Regions from separate parts of the Halalkalibacter lacteus genome, predicted to be linked through region 2. Evidence: riboswitches for the same ligand, from Rfam matches in the RefSeq annotation. Region 2 holds a riboswitch; the other holds the start of a gene.
The links. A riboswitch is a leader RNA that binds a small molecule or an ion and turns the genes downstream of it on or off. The one in region 2 is predicted to bind glycine.
Positions count from the first base shown of each region.

Region 1: it holds a riboswitch for glycine, as region 2 does, so the genes downstream of both, gcvT (glycine cleavage system aminomethyltransferase GcvT) here and glyA (serine hydroxymethyltransferase) in region 2, are expected to answer to the same signal.

Region 1 is NZ_JAWRVL010000033.1:3,374-18,556, forward strand. It holds gene SAZ04_RS18305 (helix-turn-helix transcriptional regulator) at 1-296, shown strand, start outside; gene SAZ04_RS18310 (DUF2626 domain-containing protein) at 446-691, shown strand; gene SAZ04_RS18315 (MBL fold metallo-hydrolase) at 1,018-1,653, opposite strand; gene SAZ04_RS18320 (DUF2759 domain-containing protein) at 1,875-2,063, shown strand; gene SAZ04_RS18325 (YqhG family protein) at 2,212-3,006, opposite strand; gene SAZ04_RS18330 (DEAD/DEAH box helicase) at 2,984-4,669, opposite strand; glycine riboswitch at 4,903-5,012, shown strand; gene gcvT (glycine cleavage system aminomethyltransferase GcvT) at 5,202-6,299, shown strand; gene gcvPA (aminomethyl-transferring glycine dehydrogenase subunit GcvPA) at 6,312-7,655, shown strand; gene gcvPB (aminomethyl-transferring glycine dehydrogenase subunit GcvPB) at 7,652-9,115, shown strand; gene SAZ04_RS18350 (rhodanese-like domain-containing protein) at 9,309-9,686, opposite strand; gene SAZ04_RS18355 (lipoate--protein ligase family protein) at 9,839-10,675, shown strand; gene dat (D-amino-acid transaminase) at 10,752-11,591, opposite strand; gene SAZ04_RS18365 (vitamin B12-dependent ribonucleotide reductase) at 12,048-14,600, shown strand; gene splB (spore photoproduct lyase) at 14,796-15,183, shown strand, end outside.
Region 2 is NZ_JAWRVL010000041.1:8,164-23,346, reverse strand. It holds gene SAZ04_RS19685 (sulfite reductase subunit alpha) at 410-1,585, opposite strand; gene SAZ04_RS19680 (HesB/IscA family protein) at 1,986-2,291, opposite strand; gene lipA (lipoyl synthase) at 2,333-3,211, opposite strand; gene gcvPB (aminomethyl-transferring glycine dehydrogenase subunit GcvPB) at 3,555-5,045, opposite strand; gene gcvPA (aminomethyl-transferring glycine dehydrogenase subunit GcvPA) at 5,038-6,390, opposite strand; gene gcvH (glycine cleavage system protein GcvH) at 6,392-6,787, opposite strand; gene gcvT (glycine cleavage system aminomethyltransferase GcvT) at 6,951-8,066, opposite strand; gene sdaAA (L-serine ammonia-lyase, iron-sulfur-dependent, subunit alpha) at 8,081-8,962, opposite strand; gene SAZ04_RS19645 (serine dehydratase beta chain) at 8,962-9,474, opposite strand; gene glyA (serine hydroxymethyltransferase) at 9,490-10,740, opposite strand; glycine riboswitch at 10,911-11,017, opposite strand; gene trxB (thioredoxin-disulfide reductase) at 11,649-12,587, opposite strand; gene trxA (thioredoxin) at 12,634-12,951, opposite strand; gene SAZ04_RS19625 (peroxiredoxin) at 13,081-13,623, opposite strand; gene SAZ04_RS19620 (GNAT family N-acetyltransferase) at 13,984-14,655, opposite strand; gene SAZ04_RS19615 (GNAT family N-acetyltransferase) at 14,682-15,183, opposite strand, start outside.

The sequences.
Region 1 (15,183 bases), on a different contig from region 2:
ATGTAACAAATTCTACAATGGAAGAAAAAGTTAGAATGATTGAACAAGTTGCAATTAACCAAGGTTTGAATCCTGAGATTAATTATTTTGTAGAAAAGGAAGAAATTGAGTTTAGTATTTACAATTGTACGTTTAAAGAATTAATGTCTGAGAACTCTGTTTCATTATGTTCGATGCATCATGAATTATTTAAAGGCATTTTTTCATTCTTTCTTGGAGAACATATTCTTAAGGACAATATGAAATTAACAGACCCACAAGCGAAAGCATGTTCTTACTCAGTGGTGAAATTATAGTCTTTTATTACAGACACAGTTTTGCCATTGTAATAGGCATTTACAGTGAAGAGGTTGTCGTATATAATAAGGCTGTAATCTAACATTTGATATCCTAAGCAAATAATGCCATACAGGCAAAAATTTGTGTGTGAAGGAGGGAAACACAAATGGATCGTATGTATCGTGTTCTAGCGTTTTGGACAGGTATTTTTGCTGTTCTGTTCTTTGCTGGACATATGTATAATGTAGCACTTTTATTCTTTGCACAAACAGGAGCATTATTAGCTCTAAGCTATCTAAACTTATCTGAGCGTGTGTATATTTACATTTTCGGTGCCTATTTAACGATTTTCTTCGTAGGCTTTACGTATTACTCGACGTTCTTGTTAGTACCAAGTTTTGGTGGACATTAAGCTTTTTGGTACATAAGCGCAAAAGTAAACCGCTTCCTTTCTTTAAGGGCGGTTTACTTTTTATTGTAGTTAAATACTATTGATATTGATATAGTGATAAGCTGTTTATAAAATATAGTTAGATTGAAAAGCCTTTAATCGGGAGTCCCCCTCCCTTTAATGTCTTACATCAATACGATTTACTCTCCTAAAGACCCCAACAATGATTGAAGGTCTTTTATTGCAAAAAATAAAAAAGGGGAGTTTTTCCCCTTTTTAAACAACCTCGAATTCGCTGTGCCATTAACCTTAGTCTAGGCTTGCTTTTGTTACTGTAACTCCCTCATTTAAAACCCGGTTAAGAAGGGGTTCCCATCCATTTCACTTCCAACTGTTGTAGTTGGTCCATGACCACAAGCAACAATCGTTTCCTCAGGTAATTCAAGTAGTTTTTTATGAATGCTATCTAATAATTGGTTATGATTTCCACCTGGTAAATCGGTTCGTCCAATGCTTTGGGCAAATAAAGCATCTCCAGAAAAAACAATGGCTTCCTCTTCAATAAAATAAGAAACACTTCCAGGTGAGTGCCCTGGTGTTTCAAATATAGAAAATGCAAAAGTTCCAATTGTAAGAGTTTGCTCTTTGTCAATAATATAATCAGCCGGCCTTACTGTTATGGCGTTCTCTCCCATAAATCGAGCAGAGCCATTTTTGTTCGCGTCTAACAACCAATCTTGTTCATGATGATGAATATAGACTGGGCAAGCAAATTCATCTCGTACTTCATCAACGGCACCAATATGATCAAAATGAGCATGAGTTAACAAGATAGCTAGCGGTTTAAGTGATTGTGATTTGATCCATTGAACAAAGGCAGCTCCGTCACCACCTGGGTCAACAATGATCGCTTCATTGGCTTCGTTTTGCAGCACATAAGCATTTGTTTGCAAAGGGCCAAGTGGAAGTTGTGTCCATTTCATATAATTACCTCCAAATAAGTTTGTAATCTTATCATACAATACGAGGAGCTACTCGACAAACGCTAAAAAAAAGAGTAAAATAAATGAAAAATGCCCAACATACTTGTTAAGGGCAATTGTACTAGCTTCGTCAAATTTAAAGCTGACAACGTTATCAAGTGGCTTTATAATAGGACTAGTTAAGCTTGGTTCTTAGTTTTACATAAGGAGGGGAAGTCAGTATGATCTTATCTATCATACTTTTAGTTGTCGCACTATTGAGTGCTTTTGCGCTTGTTCGTGAACTTCGCAGAAAAAACTTTTTTGCAGTCGGATTTGCTGGAATCTCATTTGTTGTATTTGGCTGGTTTGCAGTTGCAACAATTATTTCAATCATTACAACAGGCGGGGGCGCACCCACTGCTCACTAAGATCACTTTTGAAAAAAGGCAAACTACATTTTGTAGTTTGCCTTTTTTCGGTAGGTAGAAAACATAAAAGCTTATTTCCTCATCAGGGAAGAGTTTTGAAATAAGATGTCTTTTGAAAGCGATCTGGCGGAGGCCAAGTTTTTATAATCTAAAATACTTGCTGTTGTATGTAAAACATGCCTCCGTTAATGATGGCTACATGAATATTAGGTTCATATTGTTCTTGTAATGCTTGTTTTTCGACATGATAACTTTCAGGCTTTTCTTCTTCATCTTCATAAAATTTTTCAAGTAATGCCAAGTCAGCGTTCCATCTGTCGATTGCTTCTTCAGCCCATAGTTTATCTTCATTTTCAACATAGGTTTGGACCATTTTTTGTAGACGGATTAATCCACTATGGACAGTGATTAATGGTGATAGTTTAAAGCAGAAGTCTGGGATAGTAGGTGTAAGGTCCTTTTGCCGAATCTTCTCATAAAACTGTGGCACAATTTGACCGTGAATTAAATTTAACCCAAGTGATAACAATACATCTTTTTTTCGATCACATTGAAAGGATACTTTTACGTTCAGACAAAGCCAAGGCTGCAAGGGGATTGATTGTCTTCCTGATGCATTAAGGTTCTCGTAAAGCCGGATATAACCACCAAGCTCACGGGTAGATGCGAATAATTGATGTAGGCGAGGTGCCCCAAAGTGAATTTGTTCCCCACCTAAATCTTCAGGTACCTTGTTTTGATCCGTTATAAAAGTCACTTGCATTGGCCGTGGCTCTCCCCCTGTTTTCTCAAGGTAATGCCAGTAAAAAGGACGGTTCATTAATAATTTGTCAAGCTCAATTGATAGTTGGACTTTTACGTAACTTGAATCATTTTCGATAATAGGACTATCATTCGCTACAAAATAACGTTCTAAAAAATCATGAACTTGAGGCTGTTGCATCGACTGAATCCTCCTCACTAGACTTTGCAGCTTCTTCAGCTGCATCATTCATAATTGCGGCAAGATGGTCAAACTTAATTCGCATCTCTCCTTCTGAGTCTGATTGTAGAAGAATATCCTGAACATGTTCTTCAACAGAAGGAAGGTTTATTTTCGTTAAAATGTCATCTAGTTCGCCTATTACCGCTTCAAATAGATGGATTTTTTCATATAGTAATTTAAGAATGTGTTGCTCCACGGTATTCGTAACCGCAAAATTGTAAATGCGAACATCTTCTTTTTGTCCTAAGCGATGGATTCGACCGATTCTCTGTTCAATCCGCATTGGATTCCATGGTAGGTCATAGTTAATAATATGACTGCAAAATTGTAAATTAATCCCCTCTCCTCCTGCTTCCGTTGCGATTAAGACTTGTGCGTGGTTTTGGAAAAGTTGACGCATCCAATCTTTCTTCCCACGTTTAAAACCACCTCGAAATGGTACAGAAGAAATTCCATTCTGTTTTAAATACCATTGTAAATACAATTGAGTTGCCCGATATTCAGTGAAAATAATCACTTTCCCGTCAATCTTTTTAATAAGTTCAAGTGCTTTTTCTGCTTTAGCATGTCCATCGATCTCACCAATCTTATTTAACAGCCTTTCTGCATCAATCAGAGTACGACCATCAGCATGAGCACGTTCAACCATGTTCTTTAACGTCATGAACGCGGCTTCTCGACTACTACAAAGTTCTCTTTTTAAGGTGAGTAAAGCAAAGTGGCTTGAACCATCTTTTAATTGCTCAATTTCGTTATAAAAAGCGCGTTCAGATTCACTGAAATCAATGGGAATTGTTTCGACAATTCGTTTTGTCCACTCAATTCCTGTTTCTTCACGGCGATTACGGACCATTACTTTGTTTACTAATTCTTTCAACTTCTCTTCATTTTTAGGGGATCGTTTATTTGAACGATACTCTTGTTCAAATGATGTAATATCTCCTAGGTGACCAGGTTTTAAAAGTGAAACCAAGTTGAAAATTTCTTCTAATTTGTTCTGTACAGGTGTTGCTGTAAGCAAGAGACAGAATTTCTTTTTTAGATGCTTTATGAACTCGTAATTTTTTGTTTTAGGGTTTTTTAGTTTGTGTGCCTCATCAATAATCACTAAATCATAAGGTTGGTCAAGAACAATATCTCGATGTGGTTGCCTTTTTGCTGTGTCAATTGAAGCAACAACAACATCACATTGCTCCCACACATAAGATTTTCGTTGTGCAACAGCAGGGATATGAAATTTCGTATTTAATTCAATTGCCCATTGAGAAACAAGAGATGCTGGGACGAGAATTAATACTTTTTTTACTAGGCCACGAATCATGTACTCTTTTAAAATTAGACCTGCTTCAATTGTTTTGCCAAGCCCCACTTCATCAGCTAAAATGGCTTTGCCATTCATCTGCTCAATGACGGTATTGGCTACCTCAATCTGATGAGGAAATGGCTCTAACTGTGGCAAATGTTTTGGAGCTTGTAAACCATGAAACTCAGGAATGATTTGATGCTCCTCGGCTTCATATGCAAGTTTAAAGAGTTCCCAATTAGCCCACGGTCCATCTTGTTCTAACCGATCCTTAAAGGTGTCTGACCATTCTTGGTCAAAATGGATATCAATATTCATTTCATATCATCCTCTCGAACAACTTTGCGTCTATATCCGAATAAAAATACGAGAAATCTATAAAATAATCAGATTTCAGAAATAAATAGTTGCCTATGACCGTACATCTTGGTAGGATAATAATATAAATCCGAACTACTTAAATGACCACATTTTTAGATGCTTATACATGTAGTATGTACCAAATATTCAAATTCATGAGTGTCATTCCTTAACAATTGAATAAATTGCGGATGAGAATAAGGGGAGAGCTTGCAAGTACGTTTGCAACGCCGAAGGAGCAAGTGTTTAGATAAGGTGTTATCGACGCGAATCTCTCAGGCAAAAAGACTCTTATTTGACGCAGCTCTGGAGAGCGCTCGAGTATAGAGCCACCTACGAAGACACTATATTCAGGTGTTTTGAATATAGGAAACTTTCTGGTTTCAGGACAGAGTTATACACAATCGTGTATAACTCTGTCCTTTTTTGTTTTATTTTAAAAAGAATTTGTAAGACTATAAGATAGGAAAGTCTAAGGAGGTCTTTATAAATGTCAAAATTAATGAGAACACCGTTATTTGAACAATATAAAAAAAATGGAGCGAAAACAATTGATTTTGGAGGGTGGGATCTTCCGGTTCAATTCTCAAGCATCAAGGATGAGCACGAAGCAGTTCGTACAAGAGCTGGATTATTTGATGTTTCGCATATGGGGGAAGTAGAAGTAAAAGGCCAGCAAGCCCTTTCCTATCTGCAAAAGCTAATGACAAATGATGTATCCAAACTGGTTGATGGTCAAGCTCAATATACAGCGATGTGCTATGAAGATGGAGGGACAGTAGATGACCTTCTCATTTATCGAAAGGCAGAGGACGATTATTTGCTTGTTATTAATGCCTCAAATATAGAGAAAGATGTAACGTGGATGAAACAACACCTTATAGAAGAGGTTTCAATAGTCAATGTTTCTAGCAATATTGCGCAAATAGCGATCCAGGGCCCCCTTGCCGAGCAAATTTTACAAAAGCAAACGTCTTATGACTTGTCTTCCATTCGATTCTTTCGTTTTGCAGATCAAGTTAATATTGCAGGTGTGAAGACACTTGTATCTAGAACAGGCTATACGGGTGAAGATGGCTTTGAGCTTTATTGTAACGATGTGGAAGCTTCAGAGCTTTGGAGCTCCTTACTCGAAGCAGGAGAACCTGCGGGGCTCGTTCCTTGTGGGCTTGGAGCACGTGATACTTTGCGATTTGAAGCGAGACTTCCGCTTTATGGGCAAGAGTTAACAAAAGATATTTCACCATTAGAGGCTGGAATTGGATTTGCCGTTAAAGTGAATAAAGATGTTGATTTTATTGGGAAAGAGGCTTTAAAGAAACAGAAGGAAGAAGGACTCTCAAGAAAACTTGTTGGAATTGAGATGATTGAGAAAGGAATTCCGCGTACAGGTTACGAGGTTTTTGTCAATGAAGAGCAAGTTGGTTTTATCACGACTGGAACGCAGTCGCCAACGTTAAAGAAAAATGTTGGTCTTGCGGTGATTGATCTTGATTACACCGCTATTGGAACAGAAGTAGAAGTGCAAGTTCGAAAAAAACGTTTAAAAGCAAAAGTTGTTCAAACACCATTCTATAAGAAGGCGTAGGGGGAAATCGATATGAATCACCGCTATTTACCAATGACAGCAACCGATCAAAAAGAAATGCTTGAGACGATTGGTGCCCAGTCAATTGAAGATTTGTTTTCTGATATTCCGAAAGAAATTCGTTTTAGTGGAGAAATGAAACTAAAGGAAGCGTTAAAAGAACCAGAACTTATTTCTTATTTTCAGGGGCTAGCGAACAAGAATGTCTCAATCAAACAAACGCCATCATTTTTAGGGGCTGGTGTATATGAGCATTACATTCCATCAATTGTTGATCATGTCATTTCTCGTTCTGAGTTTTATACAGCTTATACTCCTTATCAGCCAGAAATTTCACAAGGGGAACTTCAAGCTATTTTTGAATTTCAAACAATGATTTGTGAACTAACAGGAATGGATCTGGCTAACTCATCTATGTATGATGGTCCGACTGCTCTTGCTGAAGCTGCGATGCTTAGTGCGGGGCAAACGAAAAAGAAGACAATTTTAGTGTCTAAGGCAGTACATCCAGAAGCACGTGCTGTATTGCAAACAAACGCAATAGGTCAGCGTTTAAATGTGATTGAGATTGATACTGACAATGGTGTGACTAATTTGAAACAATTGCAAGAGATATATGGTGAGGACACAGCTTGTGTTGTTGTGCAACATCCAAACTTCTATGGGAACCTTGAACCGTTAGCAGAATTAGAAACGATTACACATAGTGATAAAGCGATGTTTGTTGTATCAAGTAATCCGTTAGCACTAGGTTTGCTTAAGCCTCCTGGAGAGTTTGGTGCTGATATCGTTGTTGGTGATGCTCAGACATTTGGTATAGCGACACAATTTGGCGGGCCGCATTGTGGGTATTTTGCAACAACGAAGAAGTTAATGCGGAAAGTCCCTGGTCGTTTAGTAGGACAAACAACGGATGAGCATGGTCAGAGAGGCTTTGTTCTAACCCTGCAGGCACGGGAACAACATATTAGACGTGAAAAAGCGACATCCAATATTTGTTCAAACCAAGCTCTAAATGCATTAGCAGCTTCTGTAGCAATGAGCGCGATTGGGAAAAAAGGTGTAAAGGAAATGGCTTATCAGAATGTTCAAAAAGCAGCTTATATGAAAATGCAGTTGAAAGAACAAGGCGTGGAAGTCGTTTCGGCACAACCAACATTTAATGAGTTTGTAATTAATGTGAAAAGACCAGTATCAGAAGTAAATGAGAGCTTACTCGCAAAAGGGTTCATTGGAGGATATGACTTAGGTCGTGACGATGATTCCCTAGCAGGTCAAATGCTACTCGCTGTTACGGAAGTACGAACAAAAGCAGAGATAGATACTTTTGCCAAGGAATTGGGGGCTTTATTATGATGACAAAAGACCAACCACTAATCTTTGAACGCACTAAACCAGGACGAGTTGGACATAGCTTGCCGACACTAGACATTGAGGAGCAAGCAATTGAGGAATTAATTCCTAGTGAATTTTTACGTGGTGCAGAGCCTGAGCTACCAGAAGTTTCAGAGCTTGAGATCATGCGTCATTACACAGCGTTATCCAAGCGTAACCACGGAGTCGATTCAGGCTTTTATCCACTTGGTTCTTGTACAATGAAATATAATCCAAAGATCAATGAAAATGTGGCACGTTTTGAAGGGTTAGCCCATATTCATCCATATCAACCAATTGAACAAGTACAAGGCGCGATGGAATTGCTTTATGAGCTTCAAACATCACTTGCTGAAATTACAGGTATGGATGAAGTCACACTCCAACCCGCAGCTGGTGCACATGGTGAGTGGACGGGATTGATGATGATTCGTGCATATCACGAAGCAAATGGAGATTTTCAACGCACGAAGGTAATCGTACCTGATTCGGCTCATGGAACAAATCCAGCTTCAGCGACCGTTGCTGGTTTTGGATCGGTTACCGTACGTACAGATGAGAATGGTCTTGTTGATTTAGCTCATTTGCGTGAAGTTGTTGGCGAAGATACTGCAGCCCTTATGCTAACGAATCCAAATACACTTGGCTTATTTGAGAGCGATATTGTTGAAATGGCACAAATCATTCATGAAGCGGGTGGAAAGCTTTATTATGATGGTGCTAACTCAAATGCAATTCTAGGTATTGCAAGACCAGGAGATATGGGCTTTGATGTGGTTCATTTGAATTTGCATAAAACCTTTACAGGTCCACATGGTGGCGGGGGACCAGGGTCAGGTCCAGTTGGAGTGAAGAAGGATCTTATTCCTTATTTGCCAAAACCAACTATTATAAAGCGTACTGATGGTGTGTATGACTTTGATTATAATCGCCCGCAATCAATCGGACGTGTAAAACCGTATTACGGAAACTATGGAATTAACGTTCGAGCATATACTTATATTCGTACAATGGGTCCAGACGGTTTGCGTAAAGTATCTGAATATGCCGTATTAAATGCAAATTATATGATGCGTAGACTCGAGCCCCATTTTGATTTACCGTACACGCAACATTGTAAGCATGAGTTTGTTATTTCAGGACGTCGTCAAAAGAAACTCGGTGTAAGGACACTTGATATTGCAAAACGCTTATTGGATTTTGGTTACCATCCACCGACCATCTACTTCCCGATAAATGTAGAGGAATGTATGATGATTGAGCCGACTGAAACAGAGTCGAAAGAGACATTAGATGAATTCATTGATGCGATGATTCAGATCGCACGTGAAGCAGAGGAGAATCCAGAGGTTGTTCAAGAGGCTCCTCACACGACTGTTATTTCTAGATTAGATGAGACGACAGCAGCTAGAAAGCCAATTTTAAAATATGAAAAAGCCTGAGCATTTGCTCAAGCTTCGATAAGTATAAAATTTGAGTGAATTCAATGAAGTATGAATGTTTACTGAGAGAAGGCAATGGCTTCTCTCGCTGCGCGTCGGATGACAAGAAAACCACTTGTCGTCCGACTTTAAAAAATGCAGCGGTCCGCATTGCTTCGAGCTAGTTGCAAAAGGGAAAGTCGTCCTTTGGCAACTAGCTCTTCTTCTTTATCTTACCTGACCATTTTTTAAATCCACCTTTTAGATGTGATATGTCATCTGTGCCGCGTTTCTTTTTGATCATTTGGGCAGCTTGTCTGCTACGTGCACCTGATTGGCAATATAGGTAAACCGGTTGATCGTTACGAACTTCATTGATTCGTTGACGAAGTTGCGACATTGGGATGTTACGAGCACCTAGAATGTGACCCCCGTCAAATTCGCGAGGTTCGCGAACATCAATCAATTGTGCTTTTCGATAGCCTTTAATAAAGTCTTCTTGTGTTAATGTTTTTAAATATTTTGGATTATAAAAGCGCTTATACAATGTATACGCCACCAATCCAAGTAGAATAAGCCATAAGTATTCCATAGGTTAGTCTCTACACTCCTTTACGTACTTCCGTCATGATATATTATAATAGCCGTGGGACAAATACGCAATAAGGTAACTAGGCAAATGGCTTGGCTAGGAACAAGCTGTTTGATAGAATGACAAGAATAATACGTAGAAAGAAGCGATGTATGATGAAGGAAACATGGCGTTACATTGATTCAGGAGACTGCTCTCCTGCTTATAATATGGCTTTAGATGAAGCCTTACTTAATTGGCATAGTAAGGGGCTCATTCCGCCGACCATTCGTTTTTACGGCTGGAATCCAGCAACTTTGTCAATTGGTTATTTTCAAAAGGTGGAAAAAGAAATCAATATGGACAAGGTTCGTGAATATGGCTTAGGTTTTGTTCGAAGACCTACTGGAGGGCGAGGAGTTTTACATGACATAGAGTTAACGTATAGTGTTATTGTCTCTGAAGAATATCCAGAAATGCCTAAAACTGTTACAGAGGCTTATCGAGTTATTTCAGAAGGAATTTTGGAAGGCTTTAAAGATGTAGGATTAGAGGCCTATTTTTCTATCCCACGTACAGATGAAGAGAAAAGTGCTCTGAAAAATCCACGCTCAGCCGTTTGCTTTGATGCACCATCTTGGTATGAACTTGTTGTGGAAGGGCGCAAAGTTGCAGGAAGTGCGCAAACGAGACAAAAGGGAGTCATTTTGCAACATGGGTCGATTATTTTAGATATTGATGAGGATAAATTGTTTGATTTATTTAAGTATTCTAGTGACCGGTTACGTGAGCGAATGCAAAAGAATTTTAAAAATAAAGCGGTTGCGATTAACGCATTACGAAGTGAACCTTTAACAATGGATGAAGCAAAGGCTGCATTTAAGAGAGGGTTTGAAAATGGTTTAAATATTAATTTAGAACCATACATGCTAACAAAAGAGGAAGAAGAAATTGTTAAGAAAATAGCAAGAGAGCGATATGCCAATGATGAATGGAATTTCAGAAAATAAATCTGGATGGCTTGTTAAGAGAGAGGTTATTCAAAAAGGTTAAAAACGACTTTTTTGAATAACCTCTTTCATATGACTAGGCTTTCGGTAATAGTTCCTTGAACTTCGTTTGGAGGTCTTTAGTCACTGCTCCAATTTCGAACGTTGTTGATAATTGTCCTCTTACAGATTTTATCGGAGCAATTTCAACGGATGTACTAGAAATAAAAGCTTCATCTGCATGTTCAAGAACGTCAACTGGGAAAGGCTCTTCAACTACTGAATAATTATGCCGCTTGGCTAAGTCAATAATGAGTTGTCTTGTAATCCCGTTTAAAATTAGATTTGTTGCAGGGTGAGTATATAGCACCTTATCTTTAACAAGGAACAGATTCGATGAGGAACCTTCTGTAATCGTACCATTACGATGTAGAATGGCTTCATGGCAATCATTATCTGAAGCCTCTCGTTTAACCATAACATTTCCTAATAAATTGATTGTTTTAATATCGCAACGGAGCCAGCGTATATCATCAGTTAGCCAAACGTCAATGCCATTTTTCTGGGTATTTTCAAGGTTTTGAGCTACCTGTGTAAATGCTGTGAAAACTGGAGTTGACTCTCTGCTATATAGGTGATTACGTGGTTCAACACCGCGAGTGAATTGGAAATAAACAAGACCATTTTGAATCGCATTTTTTTCAATTAATGAATGGATCAATTTAACTATTTTTTCTTTTGGAAAAACTAGTGGAATATCTAGTTTCTTTAAGCTTGAAAATAGACGCGCTATATGCTCGTCCATTGCAAATGGACTTCCTTCATATACTTTTACAACTTCATAAACGCCATCACCAAAATAATAACCGCGGTCATCTAAATCAAGCGTAGCTTCTTTTTTCGGTATAAGTGTTTCATTTTGGATAATATATTCCATCACGATTCCTCCAGCTTTTATAATATAAGTATTGGTTGGATTCTATACAAAGCACGTTACTAGAATATCATAAAGTTTGAGCAACCACGAAAAATTTTGTCAATCATTTTTACCTTGCTCAGCAAACAATGATCGAACATGCACTTGAAACCATCTTTATTAAAGCAAGAGACAAATTCATTCAAAATAACGTAAAAAAACGGATAAAATTCTACTAAACTCGTTAATGCTTCTTTTTTTGATCCATTGCAAAGTTGACAAACTGCATCGAAATAGAATTAGACACAATATATGGTGTATTAAAAATAAAAATGAGCACAATATATTGAATCTGATATGATTCTTGTGGTAAGCTTACCCAAGAATCATGTATATGGATAAGCAAAACGATTTCTTATATCAAATAGATAAACGAAATTAATAATAGATTTCCATGAGAAAGAGGAGGAGAGGCGAATGGCAATGACGATGTCGAATGTAATGCGCCTAAATGTCGAAAAATTAAATGAGGATATTGAACAGTTTTCACAAGTTCATCCTATTATGAGTGATATGCATATAACGAAAAAGGGTGTATCAAGACTAGTTATGTTAGACCGTTATACGTTTAAAGATACGGAAAAGAAAACATTAAAAGAAGGAGATTTTGTAGTCTTAACAGTAAAAGACGACCCGAAGTTCCCGGCGCGTGGTTATGGGTTTGTCATTGAGTTAGACCGATTAAAGAATCAAGCAAAGGTACTAGTGGACGAGGATTTTCGTGGAGTACTTGAGGGCGATGAAGCGGAAAGTGGCGTCGTATCACGTTCACTTGATACGATTGAAAAGCCCCTTGAACTTTATTATGAACAAATTGCAAAACGTAATGCCACAGGTCTTGCATCAGTAGAAACAACTGAAGAAAAAAGACAAGAAGCATTTGAACAATTTTACGAGCAACTGGTTTCAATGAATTTTATTCCAGCAGGTCGTGTGTTATACGGTGCAGGTGCTGAGACAGACGTGACTTATTTCAACTGTTATGTTATGCCGTATGTACAAGATTCACGCGAAGGAATTTCAGAGCACCGTAAGCAAGTGATGGAGATTATGAGTCGCGGTGGGGGCGTCGGTACAAACGGTTCTACATTAAGACCTCGCAATACACTCGCTCGTGGAGTGAACGGAAAATCATCTGGATCTGTTTCATGGCTTGATGATATTGCAAAGCTAACGCATCTTGTTGAGCAAGGTGGATCAAGACGTGGTGCTCAAATGATTATGCTTTCTGACTGGCACCCTGACATTTTAGAGTTTATTATTTCTAAAATGCAAAATCCGCGTATTTTACGTTTCTTACTAGAAAATACAAACGATGAACACATTCAAAAGCTCGTGAAAGACAAGCTTTCTTTTACGCCATTAAGTGCAGTAGAAGAGTCTATGTACCAAGGAATTGTTAACTATAAGACAATTGCCGGCCATGGTGGATTTGATCAAAAAGTTATTCAAGATGCAGAAGAAAAGCTGCGAGTTGGCGGAACGTATTCTGTTAACAACGCTGAATTTTTAACAGGCGCTAACATTTCTGTATGTTTAACAAAAGAATTCATGGAAGCTGTTGAAAATGATGAAGAGTATGCTCTTCGCTTTCCGGATGTTGAAAATTACACGGAAGAAGAAATGGATACTTACAATAAAAAATGGCATGAAATTGGTGATGTACGGGAGTGGAAAGAGTTAGGATACGGTGTTAGAACATATCGTATCTTAAAAGCGAAAGAGTTATGGAACTTGATTAACATTTGTGCCACGTACAGCGCAGAACCGGGCATTTTCTTTATTGACAATGCTAATGACAAAACAAATGCGAAAGCCTACGGACAAAAAGTCGTCGCGACAAATCCATGTGGTGAACAACCTCTTGCTCCATATTCAGTATGTAATTTAGCCGCGATCAACTTAGCGGAAATGGCCAATAAAGAAACAAAGGAAATTGACTTTGCAAAATTACAAAAAAGTGTTGAAGTCGGTGTGCGTATGCAAGACAATGTCATCGATGCAACTCCTTACTTCTTAGAGGATAATACGACGCAAGCAAAAGGTGAGCGCCGTGTTGGTTTAGGTGTAATGGGACTTCATGATCTATTGATTTATTGTGAATCAGTGTATGGATCAGAGAGTGGAAATCAGCTTGTTGATCAAGTGTTTGAGACAATTGCAACAACCGCATATCGTACAAGTATTGAGCTGGCGAAAGAAAAAGGAAGTTTTCCTTTCTTAGAAGGATCTACAGCTGAAGAAACAGCAGAATTACGAAACGCGTTCATTAACACTGGGTACATGAAGGACATGCCTGAAGATATCCGCCAAGGCATTTTAGAGCATGGTATCCGTAACTCTCACTTACTGACGGTTGCCCCTACAGGAAGTACGGGAACAATGGTAGGTGTGTCGACGGGTCTTGAGCCATATTTCTCTTTCTCTTACTTCCGTAGTGGAAGACTTGGAAAGTTTATTGAAGTAAAAGCAGGTATAGTAGAAGAGTATTTACAAGCAAATCCTGGTGCGGATGAAAATCAACTACCAGAGTGGTTTATTTCGACAATGGAGCTTTCACCAGAAGCACATGCTGATGTCCAATGTATTATTCAACGTTGGGTAGATAGCTCTCTTTCAAAAACCGTAAACGCACCTCGTGGTTATACTGTAGAACAGGTTCAAGGCGTTTATGAGCGTTTATACCGTGGTGGTGCAAAAGGTGGTACGGTATATGTAGATGGAAGTCGTGATGCGCAAGTTCTATCCTTAAAAGCGGAAGAAAACCGCTTTGATGACGAGTCTACACAAACGGAATCAAAGAAGAAAGTGGTCCTAATCGATACGATTTCTGAAGTGAGATCAACAAATGTAATGATTGGATCAGAAGTTGGGAATACTTGTCCTGTTTGTCGTGAAGGCCAAGTTGAAGATATTGGCGGTTGTAATACATGCACAAGCTGTGGTGCACAGTTGAAGTGTGGTCTGTAAGAGCATAAGATAAGGGAACGGATGTAACTTCAGTTAATGATCGATGCTAGAAATAAGGCCTAAATCGCCTAGATTTAGGCCTTATTTCGCGTTCGTTAATTAAGTCACTCTTTTGAACCGCCTCTTTTACTAGTAAATGGCAGGGTGAATTATTAAGATGTGCACAAGCTATATAAAAAGAGGAGTGTACGTTTGATGAGAGCATTTCAACCACAATTGATTTACATAGAACCTGGTGCATTAGAATATCCACTAGGTCGTGAATTAAAAAGTAAATTTGAGAAAGAAGGAGTGGAGATTAGAGAAACTACTTCACATAATCAAGTCCGAAACATTCCGGGGAATAATGAATTACAACAATATCGAAATGCGAAATCTACACTTGTGATTGGCGTGCGCAAAACATTGAAATTTGATACATCCAAACCTTCTGCAGAATATGCACTGCCACTTGCAACAGGCTGTATGGGACATTGCCATTATTGTTACTTACAGACGACGCTTGGAAATAAACCATATATCCGAACCTATGTAAATTTAGAAGAAATATTTGATGCAGCAGATCAATACATTAAAGAACGAG
Region 2 (15,183 bases):
ACGTTCTTTGACAAGTAGATATATAAGGTTGCACACACGAATTAGAGCGAAAACCAAGCCCCTTGTGTGCGTAAAATATCTAAGGTATTAAGGTACATGCGTCCATTAGGGATGGAATTGCCCGAATCTACGCCTGTGGAGACTGCGTAAGACTTAGTTTTCTAAGCAATGGTCGTGGAAGCAGGAAGCCCCCACTTCGCATCTTTTTTATAAACATCGTGACTTTATTTCAAATCTACAACCAGAACCCTATTTCTCCGTTTATGCGAAAAAGGGCGATTTGCATCCAAATCAGCTTATCTTGTAAAATAATAGTAAGGAAAAGAAAGACAATCAAAAAAGTAACCCTCCATACCAACCGGAACAAAGGGTTAAAACAATATAACTGTATACTTAAAACGCTTTGATTTTAATACACATCACGTTGATAACGCCCTTGCTTCTGCATATCTTTAAGATACGCTTCAGCTGCATCGCGGGCCATCGCGCCTTCTTTTTCAATAACAGTAATAAGCGCTTCGTTGACGCCTTTCGCCATATGTTCCTTATCCCCACAAACGTAGAAATAAGCTCCTTTTTCAATCCATTCAAACAATTCTTTGCTATGTTCGAGCATTTTATGTTGCACATAAATTTTTTGAGACGTATCACGGGAGAAGGTAGTATCAAGTCTTGTCAATACCCCATCTTGTTGATATTTTTCCAACTCACTTTGATAAAGGAAATCTGACGCTGCATGCTGGTCTCCAAAAAATAGCCATGACCGGCCAGTAGCTTTATTCACTGCTCGTTCCTGGATAAAAGAACGGAATGGTGCAATGCCTGTCCCAGGCCCAACCATAATAATATCTTTATCTTGAGACTCTGGCAAATAGAAGTGTTTATTTGCTTGAACAAAGACTGGAAGCGTATCTCCTTCTTGAACACGTTCTGCACATAAAACAGAACAAACGCCTTTTCGATCGCGTCCGTGCGCCGTGTAGCGTACAGCACCGATGGTTAGATGAACTTCATCTGGATTAGCAGTAATACTGCTTGCAATAGAATAGAGACGCGGCGTCATTTTTCTTAATAATGAGACGATTTCTTGAGCAGAAGCCTTCCATGAACCAAAATCACGTAACATATCAAGCAAATCACGCCCATAACAATATTCCTTTAGTTGATTTACATTTTCAACCAGCACAAGCTTTTGCAGCTCTTCGTTTTCTGTAAATACAACTGCCTGTTGTAAAATCTTCTTCGTCAGCAGTGAAATTTCAAAGTAGCTTGTTAACGCTTCCTTCAGTGGCAGTGTCTCACCTTGCTTACTAACGGTTACAACAGCTTCTTCATCCCATTCCATTTCATTAATAATAGAAGCCACAAGCTCTGGATCATTTGATGGGATAACGCCAAGTGCATCACCTGGGACATAAGAAAGGCTTGACCCTTGTAATGATAACTCAATATGCCTTGTTTCCTTGCTAGAGCCAGCTCCATTTAAATTAATATTTTTTAAAATCTTTGCTTGAAATGGATTGGTCCTTGAAAATGGGAGTTTCTCACTTTTGGCATTTTTAGTATCTTCTAAATTAAGTTTCATAGCTCTTAACCTCCAAAGGTAGTATATATTGCTTGTATAACAAAAAAAAAAAATGGATCATCCTAACTCTCTAAAACGAATAACTATGTAGCATTTCATAGAGAAACTTAAATAATATAACAAGTGCAAAAACAAGCAGCATAATGTGACCGGATTTGACTATACGATTTCTTATATCGCGAACAAAAATCCATATCCAAAAAATAGCCAACATACCCCAAATGAAATTGGATACGAGCTCCGTTCCTATCAATGTCCTCATCCTTCTCAATCTTCGTTTATATTATATTGTCTACCACATAGAGCATACTGAATTACTTGTCTTTCTTCTGCTTAGATATCTATGATATTTGTGTTTCTACCTATACTTCTTTACTGTATTTAAGCTTTTCCTTTTAATTTAATCGTCCCATTGTGCACATGAACTTGAAGTTAAGGTTTCTCCAATAAGAAAGCCACGTTCATCTGTATAATCAATTTGGACCTCTTCATCTAAATAACCTTGCGTAAAACGATCCATTCGAATCTGGATCCCCTCGTACTCAATAAGCGTATCGTTTCGTCGTGGTTCATCAAAAACTAGCGTAAACTTAACAGTCATCCCGCATCCCCCAGCTATATCAGCGTCAATTCGGGGAGATTGTTCGTCCTTGAACACCATTTCTTTTAGCTTGTTCAACGCCGCCTCTGTTAACGTAATAACCATAGGATCCTCCCCTTCTCTCACTAGTGTCCTACCTTTCAACATTACACATTCGCTTTTGCTGCACGGACCTGTTCATCTGCATGGTAGGAAGAGCGAACGAGCGGGCCTGCTTCACAGTGACTAAACCCTTTTAACAATGCAATTTCCTTTAATTCATTAAACTCCTGTGGACTCCAATATTTTTGTACTTTTAAATGGCGTTTCGTTGGCTGTAAATATTGACCAATTGTCATAATATCAACATCGTTAGCACGAAGGTCATCCATCGTTTCTATGATTTCTTCTTTCGTTTCTCCAAGACCAATCATAATGCTTGATTTCGTTGGAATATTGGCATTCATTTGTTTTGCACGTCTCAAAAACTCAAGCGAACGTTCATATGTTGCACGTGCACGAACTGTCGGCGATAAGCGTCTGACGGTTTCAATGTTATGATTTAAAATGTCTGGTTTTGCATCCATTAATGTTTTTAAGTTGTCATATTCCCCACCCATATCGGATGGAAGGACTTCAATACTGCAAAATGGATTGCGGCTCCTCACCTCTCGTACCGTCCCCGCAAAAACTCCAGCCCCACCGTCTTTTAGATCATCCCGGGCAACGGCCGTAATCACGACATGCTTTAAGCCCATTTGCTCCACTGATTCTGCCACACGTTTCGACTCTTCCCAATCAAGCTCTGTCGGAAGCCCTGTTTGAACCGCACAGAATCGGCAAGCACGTGTGCATATACTACCTAAAATCATAAAGGTTGCAGTTTTGCGTACAGCCCAGCATTCATGAATATTAGGGCATTTTGCTTCTTCACAAACCGTATGAAGCTTTTTTTCACGCATCATTTTTTTTAGGCCTGTATACTGTTCATTGGTATTTAATTTAATTTTGAGCCACTCCGGTTTACGGACATAATCGATGGTCATATCTTTCACTCCTATGAACGTAACATAAAATTGGCTTAAATAAGCCCTAATTACAATAGATACATTGGGTATTGATTTGGATTTGAAACTCCAAAGAATGAACTAGTGAGAAAATATTTTTCATTTCTGTTAGTGTGTGTTCAAACTCAAATTAGTTTTTCACGCATTAATAACAGTCCCCACTTCAAGAGTTGAGAAGTAGAAGAAAACTAACGAAAGAATAACTTGGTTTAACCAAACTTAGTTCCACACGCTTAAAGCCACTGACACTCTCTGTGGAGTCCTATAGATCTTAACTAACCATCAGTGGGGGATGCTCCCCCACACTGATGAAAGTTTTATTTTATGCCTTTACAGTTTCTTTTTCTTTCTCTGCCGCTTCCTCTTTTGTATAACGCAAGATGGGTTGTCTTGCTGCAAGTACTTCGTCCAATCGGCCAATAACCGTGGTATGTGGTGCCTCTAATACGATACCTGGATTTTCTTCCACTTCTTTAGCGATTTGAATCATCACATCAGCAAAGGCATCCATTGTTTCTTTTGACTCTGTTTCGGTCGGTTCAATCATTAAACATTCCTCTACATTTAAAGGAAAGTAGATCGTTGGTGGATGGTAGCCGAAATCAAGCAGACGTTTAGCCATATCAAGTGTTCTCACACCGAGCTTTTTCTGTCTAGATCCTGATAACACGAATTCATGCTTACAAATTTGTGAATATGGTGCATCAAAATACGGTTCAAGCTTTTTACGAAGGTAATTCGCATGAACCACTGCCCCTTCAGATACTTGACGCAATCCTTCAGGCCCCATCGTGCGAATATAGGTGTACGCACGAACCAAAATACCAAAGTTCCCATAATACCCTTTTACACGGCCGATAGACAACGGGTGACTAGAGTTCAACACATATTTCTCACCGTTTTTTTCAATACGCGGTACTGGTAAGTACGGAATAAGTTTCTTTTTCACACCGACCGGACCAGCTCCGGGACCTCCTCCGCCATGAGGCGTTGTAAACGTCTTATGGAGATTTAAATGTACGATGTCAAAGCCCATTTTCCCTGGTGTTGTTTTCCCTAAAATCGCATTAGCATTCGCGCCGTCATAGTAAAGTAATCCGCCTGCTTCATGAACAACTTTAGCGATTTCTACAATTTCTTTTTCAAACAACCCAAGTGTATTAGGGTTTGTTAGCATCAATGCAGCTGTATCATCGTCAACATGCTTCTTTAATTCTTCTAAGTCCACCAAACCATTTTCATTGGATGGGATGGTGACCGTTTTAAAACCAGCAACGGTGGCACTGGCAGGGTTTGTACCGTGCGCTGAGTCCGGAACCAATACCTTCGTTCTTTTTTCTCTTTTCTGTTCAAGATAGGCCTTTACCATCATTAAACCGGTCCATTCTCCTTGAGCCCCAGCAGAAGGCTGTAACGTCACCGCATCCATGCCTGTGATTTCAGCCAATTCTTCCTGCAATTCATATAAAAGCTCTAGTGCGCCCTGTACCGTTTCAGCTGGCTGATATGGATGGATGCGGCTAAAGCCTTCGAAGCGTGCCACATCTTCGTTAATTTTCGGGTTGTATTTCATCGTACAAGAACCAAGCGGGTAGAAACCATTATCGATCCCGTGGTTTTTATTAGAAAGTGCTGTGTAATGGCGCACAAGCTGAAGCTCTGATACTTCCGGGAGCTCCGCAGGCATATCACGAATCAAATGCTTCAGAAACTTATCATGTAAATCAATGCCTTCTACGTCACTTTCCGGAAGGCTTGAACCGACACGCCCTGGACGACTGACTTCAAAAATTAGCTCATTGTATTCAACCATTTACAACCGCCTCCAATATCTCTACAAATTCGTCAATCTCTTCTTTTGTTCGCTGTTCAGTCACCGCAATGAGCATTTGATTGTTAAAGCCGTAATCACTTCCTAAGTCAAATCCTCCGATGATTCCCGCCTCAAGCAATTTTGCATTAACCTCCTTAACCGAACAAGGAAGCTCCACCACAAATTCATTAAAGAATGGTGCTTGATTCATAAGGATGAAGCCTTTCTTTTGAAGACATCTTGCCATGTAATCGGCTTTCTCAACATTTAACTGTGCCATATGTCGAATTCCTTGCTTTCCAAGTGCTGTCATGCAGATGGCAGATGCAAGAGCGTTTAATGCCTGATTGGAACAAATATTGGATGATGCGTTGTCACGGCGAATATGCTGCTCACGCGCTTGTAGGGTTAGCACAAATCCACGTTTTCCTTGGTCGTCTGTCGTTTGCCCCACAATGCGTCCCGGTACTTTACGCATAAATTTTTTATGAACCGCAAAATAACCGCAGTGCGGGCCTCCAAAGGCCATCGGTATTCCTAAAGGCTGCATATCACCGACCACAATATCCGCTCCGAGTTTGCCTGGCGCCTGCAGAAGCGCTAGTGCCATCGGGTTGGCACTGACGATGAAAAGCGCTCCTTTTGCCTCTGCAATTTTTTTCACCTCTGCTAAATCTTCAATAGAACCAAAGAAATTTGGGTATTGAACAATAACGGCGGCAGTATCCTTTTCCATTTGTTCTTCCAGTTTTTCTAAATCTGTAACATCATCAGCAAGATTCACTTCTTCCACCGTATATCCTTGTCCGTCTGCTACTGTATTTAAGATGGCACGTGATTCAGGATGAACGGCTCTAGATACAAGTACTTTTGAACGTCTTGTTGAGGCAACAGCAAGTGAAGCAGCTTCGGCAAGTGATGTAAAGCCATCGTACATCGAAGAATTGGCTACATCCATTCCTGTCAACTCACAAACCATGGTTTGGAACTCAAAAATGGCTTGTAACTCACCTTGGCTGATTTCCGGTTGATAGGGTGTATAAGCCGTGTAAAATTCAGAGCGTGAAATCATATGATTGACCACACTTGGAATGTAATGATCATATGTACCCGCACCAAGAAAAGTCAGGTAGTAGTTAGCATTTTTATTTCGTGAAGCAAGCTGATGCATTTTTTTCAAAAGAAGCGGTTCAGGAACGGCTTTAGGAATGTTTAGCTCACCATCTAAACGAATATCAGATGGAATGTCTTCAAATAACTCATCTATAGAAGAAATGTTCAAAAAAGCGAGCATTTCTTCTTGATCTTGTTTCGTATCAGGAAGGTATCTATAAGTGTTTGTCATCTTATTCCTCTCCTTCATTGATAAATGCTTGGTACTCACCTTCATTTAGAAGCGATACTAACTCTTCTGGATTGGATATGTCCACTTCTACTAACCAACCTGCTTCATACGGATTTTCATTGATTGCCTCAGGAGTATCGTTTAACTCCTCGTTTACACGAACAACTGTACCTGATACTGGAGCGTAAAGTTCAGAAACTGCTTTAACGGATTCGATTGTTCCCATTGGTTCATCAACTTTTACTTCATCACCAACTGCTGGACTCTCAACAAAAACAATATCCCCTAACTGCTTTTGTGCATAATCAGAGATTCCAATTCGTACTCGATTTCCGTCTAATTGTAGTACCCACTCATGTTCCTTGCTATATAATAAGTTTGCTGTTGCACTTGTCATTGTTTTTTCTTCCTTTCACTTCTGTTTTTAATATTTTTATAATTTTGAAAATTATTGAGAAAAATTTTACCTGTAACGTACTTGTCGATTTGCCGTCTTTGTAAAGAGGAGACTGACAATTACGTATCTTCAAACAAAGATCGCTATAACTCTACTAAAAATTTCATGAACCCCTTTTATAGAACGGTTCTTTTACAACAATGGCATCAATCATTTTCTTGCGCACTTCAACCTTTAGCTGCGTTCCCACGTCAGCATGCTCTGCCGATACAAGCGCAAGACCTAAGCTTTTCTTCAAAGACAGGGAATAGGTTCCGGATGTAATAAAGCCAATTTCCTCTTCACCCGCTGAAAATACCTTATAACCGTGACGAGGAATTCCCCTGCCTGTCACTTCAATCCCTACTAATTTACGTTTTAATCCTTCTTCTTTTTGAGCTGTAAGGATGTCTTTGCCGATAAAATGACTTTCTTTGTTCGTTTTGACGGCAAAACCGATTCCTGCTTCAAGCGGACTGATATCGCTTGTGAGCTCTTGGCCATATAACGCAAGCCTTGCTTCAAAACGAAGAGTGTCACGTGCACCAAGTCCACATGGTTTTAATCCATTTTCCTTCCCTACTTCTAGAAGCTTCTCCCAAAGGACTTCCGCCTTATCTGCCGCTAAATAAAGTTCAAATCCATCTTCCCCTGTGTACCCTGTACGGGATACGAGAACGTTTGTAACCCCATCCAGATTGACGTATTGAGCAAATTGGAAAAAGCCAATTTCTGTTAAGTCTGTTTCTGTTAAGTTTTGTAAAATACCTTCTGCCTTTGGACCTTGAAGGGCGAGCTGCGCAATGTCACCTGAAATATTTTGAAGCGTTACATCTCCTTTTACATGCTGCTCCATCCACTCATAATCTTTTTCTATATTTGCTGCGTTAATTACGAGTAGATATTTTTCATTCGCTAATTTGTAAACAAGCAAGTCATCGACCGTACCACCGTCTGGATAACACATAGTTGTATACTGAGCTTGATTGATACTAAGCTTTGTTACATCGTTTGTTACAAGGTAGTTAATATAGCTTTCTGCATCTTTCCCTGTAACCAGCACCTCTCCCATATGAGAGACGTCAAAGAGTCCTGCTTCCTTTCGGACAGCCTCATGTTCTTCTAAAATGCTGGAAAACTGTACCGGCAGTTCCCACCCCCAAAAATCAATTACCTTTGCACCGTATTTTTTATATGTTTCAAAAAGCGGCGTTTGCTTTAATACTGTTTCTGTACTCATGGATACACCTCCGATTACGGTTTCTTATGAAATAACTGTTCTTTTACCTTTTTACCTGTTTCGGTCATCGCAAGACCTCCAAGTGCGGTTTCCCGTAGTGTCCGTGGCATTTCTTTTCCGACCTTATACATCGCTTCAATGACTTCATCACATGGAATGCGGCTTTCAATACCGGCAAGGGCTAAGTCAGCAGCTGAAAAGGCAATGGATGTTCCTATGACATTTCGCTTAATGCAAGGCACTTCAACAAGACCGGCAACTGGGTCACATACTAAGCCTAATAGTGACTTCATGGCAATTGCTGTCGCATTCACGGCTTGCTTTGGTGTACCTCCTTTTAGCTCTACGATTGTTCCCGCCGCCATAGCCGTTGCAGATCCTACTTCTGCTTGACACCCGCCGGCTGCACCTGAAATAAAGGAACGATTCGCAATCACATAACCAAGCATACTAGCCGTAAACAAGCCCATGACTAAGTCTTTATAAGAAGCCCCCTCATTTTTATGCAATGAAAATAATACACCGGGCAAAATACCGGCTGCCCCAGCTGTTGGAGTAGCCACAATAACGCCCATTCGTGCATTGCTTTCAGAGGTTGCCAGAGAGAAAGTCATTGCATCGCTAATATAATTTCCAGACAGTGTTTTACCTTGATTTATATAGTCGTACATTTTTACAGCATCACCGCCGGAAATACCACTTGGCGCAGTCGAGGCATCTTTTATCCCGGTATCAACGGCTTCTTTCATTTTGACCAATCGTTCTTCCATCATACTAATAATGGTTTCTTCATCTTTTCCCGACTTTTTCACTTCCATCATCAGCATCACTTCACCAATGGTTCTTTGCTCACGGTTGCAAGCTTCAATCAGCTCTTCCATGGACTGAATTTCCATTATATTACCCCCGTAAGTAAGTTCCTTCTTAGCCGATACTGATTGGCAAGTGCTGCAAAGTCATCGCCAGCGCTTAGGCGAATATCTATCATCTCTTCGTCAATCATAAAGATTTTAGATAAACCGCCGCCAAGCGATACACCACCTACTTTTACAATACATTCCCCACGCTTTGCCGTAACGACCGTTGTATTTGGGTGTTCATATTCTAGACAACTGTCTTCAAGATAGAATTCGTAGCATAGTCCATATTGTTTGGTCATCTCGACTGCATGTCTAATCCGAGAATCATCTGTATCCATACCTAGCAATCCACCAATAAGGGCTTTATCTGTTCCATGTCCTTGATATGTTTCTGCAAAGGAATCATAGAAAATAATTTCAGCCTCTTCTGGACATCGGCCCAATAGCTCGTAAATAAACCTGCCGATGGATACGACACCTGCTGTATGAGAACTTGATGGTCCTACCATAATCGGGCCAATAATATCAAAACAACTTTGAAACTTCATGATAATGCTCCTTTCTTACACAGTAATTGATGTTTGAAATAGTGGATACATATCACAAATAGCTTTTGTTGTTTCTTTTGCTTGTTTAATAACTTCCTTATCACCTTTGCTTTTCAGAACAGATGCAATTACTTTAGCGGTTTGCACCATCTCTTCCTTTTTCATCCCACGTGTTGTTAACGCCGCTGTCCCCATACGGATCCCACTTGTAACAAACGGGCTTTGAGGATCATACGGAATCGTGTTTTTATTAACCGTTATACTAGCCTCTTCAAGCAACTTCTCAGCTTCTTTTCCTGTTAAGTCCCATGGGCGTACATCCAACAGTACAATATGATTGTCTGTGCCACCTGAAACTAGAGCTGCACCTTCTTTCTTTAATTCTTCGCCAAGTATTACTGCGTTTTCGATGACTTGTTGTGCATATTCCTTAAAGCTTGGCTGCAGTGCTTCCTTAAAGGCAACTGCTTTTGCAGCGATAATATGCATAAGTGGCCCGCCTTGAATACCTGGGAATACAGCTTTATTGATGGCCTTAATTATTTCTTCATCATTGGTTAGGATAATACCACCACGGGGACCTCTTAATGTTTTATGAGTGGTACTTGTCACAACATCCGCATAAGGGATTGGTGATAAATGAAGTCCTGCTGCTACAAGCCCCGCAATATGGGCCATATCTACCATCAATTTCGCGCCAACTTTATCAGCAATTTCTCTGAAACGAGCAAAATCAATCTTTCTTGTATAGGCACTTGTACCTGCAATGATTAGTTTTGGTTTTTCTTTTTGTGCCACTACTTCTAGTTCATCATAGTCAATCAAATGATTATCTTCTCTCACCCCGTAAGACACAACATCAAACCATTTTCCTGACATGCTTACCGGACTGCCATGTGTTAGATGTCCGCCGTGCGATAGGTTCATCCCCATTACTTTATCGCCTGGCTGAAGTAACGCATAAAAAACAGCTGTATTTGCTTGTGCACCTGAGTGTGGCTGTACGTTTGCATATTTAGCATCGAACAGCTTGGTCAAACGTTCAATAGCAACTTGTTCTGCTACATCGACAAATTCGCATCCCCCATAATAGCGCCTTCCTGGATAACCTTCCGCATACTTGTTCGTCAACACACTTCCCATTGCTTCTAATACATCTTCGCTTACAAAGTTTTCTGATGCGATCAATTCTAGTGTTTGATGTTGGCGATTCTTCTCTTTCTCAATTGCTTCAAAAATAATTGAATCTTTTTGTCGTAAACCCATTTTTATTCCTCCTCGAAATCTTGCTTATGTTCCCTTGGCTGTATCAACTATAGCTTGAAGAAATCTCTTCCTTGCTACTGACTTACTTTTCTATGAAAACTGTTTAAAACATTATGCTTCACTACTTTTTTACATACAAAAAAGGACACAGAAGGGTAGCATAACGTTCTCTACCCTTCTCTGTCCTTTTACCTGAGAGTTTAACTCCATTCTTAATTCAAAGAGTCTTCCCCTTTGGTGGCGTACTACTGTATACGCGCTCTCCAGAGGTGCGTCCCGCTGTGGTTCCATCTACCTGAGAGATTTGTTCCAAGGGTCTTTTTGGAACTTGCTCCTTCGGTGGCTTGTCGCATTGCACTCTCCCACAACCATCATCCGCTATTATGAAATTATACAGATTGAAACTTTAATTGTTTTTTACTACACATGATTGATCAGAAAAAATTTTATCTTCCCACCTGCAGCGAACCTTACTTTCATAGTTTTTAAATCTATATTTCTTTATATTTTTAATATAAAGACTAGTTGAAGATATTCATATTAATTTGTCAGGTAAACTTACGTGGTTTTTGGTGGTACAAAAAACTCATATCACTTTTAAGTAACTTCAAGACCTTGGATATACATATACTACTACTCTACAGAAGACGCCGGATCAGTGTGGAAAAGTAATATTGATCTATTCTTCTTGGAATATAAGCCATACATATGATGAAAAAGGGAAAGTTCACAAAAGGTTGAACTTTCCCAAAATGGAGTTAAATTCATATATTAATTTGCTTGGAATTGCATCTTTGTTTAAATAATCAAAGACTCTAGAAACAACATCCCAAAGTATTGTTCTTTTATGAGCGGAATCTTGTTAATAAAATAAGAATCCAACTGGAACTCTCTCAAATACATATAATTTATAAAGCCTCTTGTAGTAATAGATTTTCTAGGTAATGTTGAACTTCTAGTGCTGCAATACATCCATCCCCAGTAGCAGCTACTACCTGTCGGACTGCATTTTGTCTAATATCTCCTATCGCAAAAATTCCAAGGATATTCGTTTTCATTCGATTATCCGTTATGATCCACCCTTCTTCATCCGTAATATTTAGATTTTTCACGAAATCTGAAACAGGGTTCATCCCTATATACTCAAACACACCATCAACTGGAAAACTCTTCTTTTCACCTGTTTTTATATTTTCAATAAGGACACGAGTTACTTTATTCTCTCCTATAATCTCATTGACAACAGTATCATATATCACATTAATTTTATCATTTTTAAGCATCCGATCCACTAAAATAGGCTGAGCTCTGAATTGGTCCCGGCGATGAAGGACGGTTACTTTCTTAGCAAACTTAGTTAAAAAAACCGATTCTTCTACGGCAGAATCTCCCCCACCTATAACAACTAGTTCTTTTCCCCTGAAAAAAGCTCCATCGCAAACGGCACACCATGATACACCTCGACCTGAAAATTCTTCTTCTCCAGGAACGCCCAACTTTTTATATTTAGTACCTGTAGCAATAATGACAGATTTAGTCTGATAAGTTTTATTCCCTGCATATACTACTTTAATATTGCCCTCGTTTACAATGTCTTCTACATTTGCTTGTTCATACCTGGCACCAAAGCGTAAAGAGTGCTCAAACATCTTTTGTGCTAAATCTGGTCCGGATATATGTGAATAGCTAGGGAAATTCTCTATCTCTTCCGTATTTTGAAGTTGTCCACCTGGCACTCCACGATCTAAAATTAACGTTTTAAGATTGGCCCTTGAGGTATAAACAGCGGCTGTCATACCACCAGGACCTGCACCAATAATAATGACATCGTAAATGCTATGGCTCATATACAACACCTCTTCTTTCCTAGTAAACAGGCTCTGTTAATACTCCTTAAAGATATTGAGAAATTAAACCCTTTAATTTCTCCTCTGGAGAAAACCCTAAACTCTGTTTAGCCACTGAACCATTTTTAAAAATTAAAGTAGTAGGAACACTCATAATATTAAATTTTTCTGCTAATTCACTGTTTTCATCAATATTGACATCTCCAAATGTCACATTCTCTATAGTAAGGGATAAGCTATCCAATACTGGGGCAATCATTTTACAAGGACCGCACCATGGCGCGCCAAATTTAATGACCGCTACCTCGTTAGAATTTGTAATTTCTTCAAAATTAGCTTTATTAACTGCTACTACATTCGACATTGAAATTTCCCCCTTTATGAGCCATTCTTTCATTTTTTCACTTATACTACTTATTAGTCACGCTAAGGAGTCTAAACATTCAGATTTATGATTCTATATAGCTATAAAATAATTAAGCCCCATTATTATTTACAATGTTTTTTGGCCTGGTTTCCAGTTAGCTGGACATAATCCCCCTGTCTGAAGTGCCTGAAGCACTCGAAGTGTTTCATTCACATCACGCCCAATATTATTGTGGAATACAACTTGGTACATTAACTCACCTTCAGGGTTAATAATGAACAATCCCCTAAGGGCAATTCCTTCCTCTTCAATAAGTACGCCGTATTCCCGGGAGACAACATGGTTGGTATCAGCAGCTAAAGGATAATGCAAATCTCCTAGACCATTATCTTGACGATCAGTATTAATCCATGCAAGATGTGTATGTATGGTATCTGTAGAAACTCCGATTACCTCTGCATCTAAATCTTGAAACTCCCCATAACGTTCAGACATTGCGGTGATTTCAGTTGGACAAACAAAAGTAAAATCCATCGGATAAAAGAATAGTACGGTCCATTTACCGTTCTTCATATTTTCTTCTAAACTTACTTTCTTAAATTCCTTATTGGGCATAACTGCATCCATTTCAAAGCGCGGTGCTTGTTTACCTACCATACGTTCTACCATTTTATTCATCCCCTTATTTAATTTTTTATGTTATTAACATATTAATATATTAACATTATTATAATTTAATTATCAATACTTTATTATAATTATTATAATCTAATATCGATTATCTTTATTAATAACCTTTTTACTCCGTTATTTCCCCTATCTTGGGTTGTACACCTCTATAGTGAAAATGGATAAAAATCAATTAAGCCCTTTGTTTTAGCCCTCCTTAAACAAGCCATATACTCAATTTGATCTTAATTGATGAATGTTAAAGTCTCATTATCCATAATAAAGATGATCTCTTTGGATATAGAGAAGTGTTGAAGTATCAAGTTGGAATTATATAAAAATGTTATATGAATTTATATACTAAATTGGCAATAGTGTTACCGTTTCTTCTGCTTCCAAGTTCTCAATCATTTCATGCCAAGACTTTGGCTTATTTGACAAGACCGAATAATAACGTTTCAAAAATTTCACAATTAGTTCTGTTTTCACTTCATTGCTGCTGGATTCCATTGGAAGAAAACAAAGATCAAGCCCTGTTACGGCCTCTCCATCATTGTTCCAGGATGGATGGACATAAGGAAAATTAAGATGCTTATAACCAAGATGGGACAGTACCTCCCGGCGAACATATGGATCCATAGATTTCACTGCACCAAATTCATGATATTCTACCCGATAAGGATCATAAATTTCGGCGAACATCCCGAAAAGCTGCTTTCCACTCGCTACGGCTAAGACGTTTAAGTCCTCTAACCTCTTTTGGGCTAAAAACGGACCAATGCCGAGCCCGTCGCGGCCAATGATTGTAAAGTCTGTCATCGCAACATTAAAATCCTCATAATAGCGATACTCCGTCGCCCCTACTACCTCCCCTTCAAGATCAGCAACAAAGACACGGATTCCTGGATCTTCGAGAGGTTCTTTCCAAAGGTCGAATTCCAATACTTCTTCTGGAGGAAATATGTCTTGCATTAATTGATGCATTTGTTTGAATAAAGGATCTTGTATACTCTCAATTCTTTGATATTCCATTTTCGTCATTCTCCTTGTTTCAATATTCATGTATAGAAAGGGTTTTTCCATTCCATGAGCGTTCCATAATTGGAAGACTCTGTATCCTCCAAATAGTTATCTACTATTTTAATAGGAGTACGGCCGCAGCGAAGTAAAAAGGTGATGACAGGATCTTTTAGTTCCCCTTTTACGACTGCCTCAAGGTATTGTTCCGGCGTCATCTCCTTTGCTTTTTTATGATACCCCGGCATTCTGCCTCCGCCTAACAACCGGTCCAGCCCCTTGTGAACGACAACATCATACATGGCTAGCATTAGCCATTTTCCTAATCCTAATTTTCGATAGGAAGGCCGCACACTAATATCGACGACATAAAGCGTCTTTCCCTTAGGATTATGATTGCTAATATAGCCATTATCCGTAATCTCTTCCCATGTATGCTCCGGATGCTTCGGGTCAAAGTCAACAAGCAACCCGGTCATTGAACCCGCAATCTCACCATTTACCTCAATGCATAACGCTCCCTCGGGAAACAAGGTAACATGG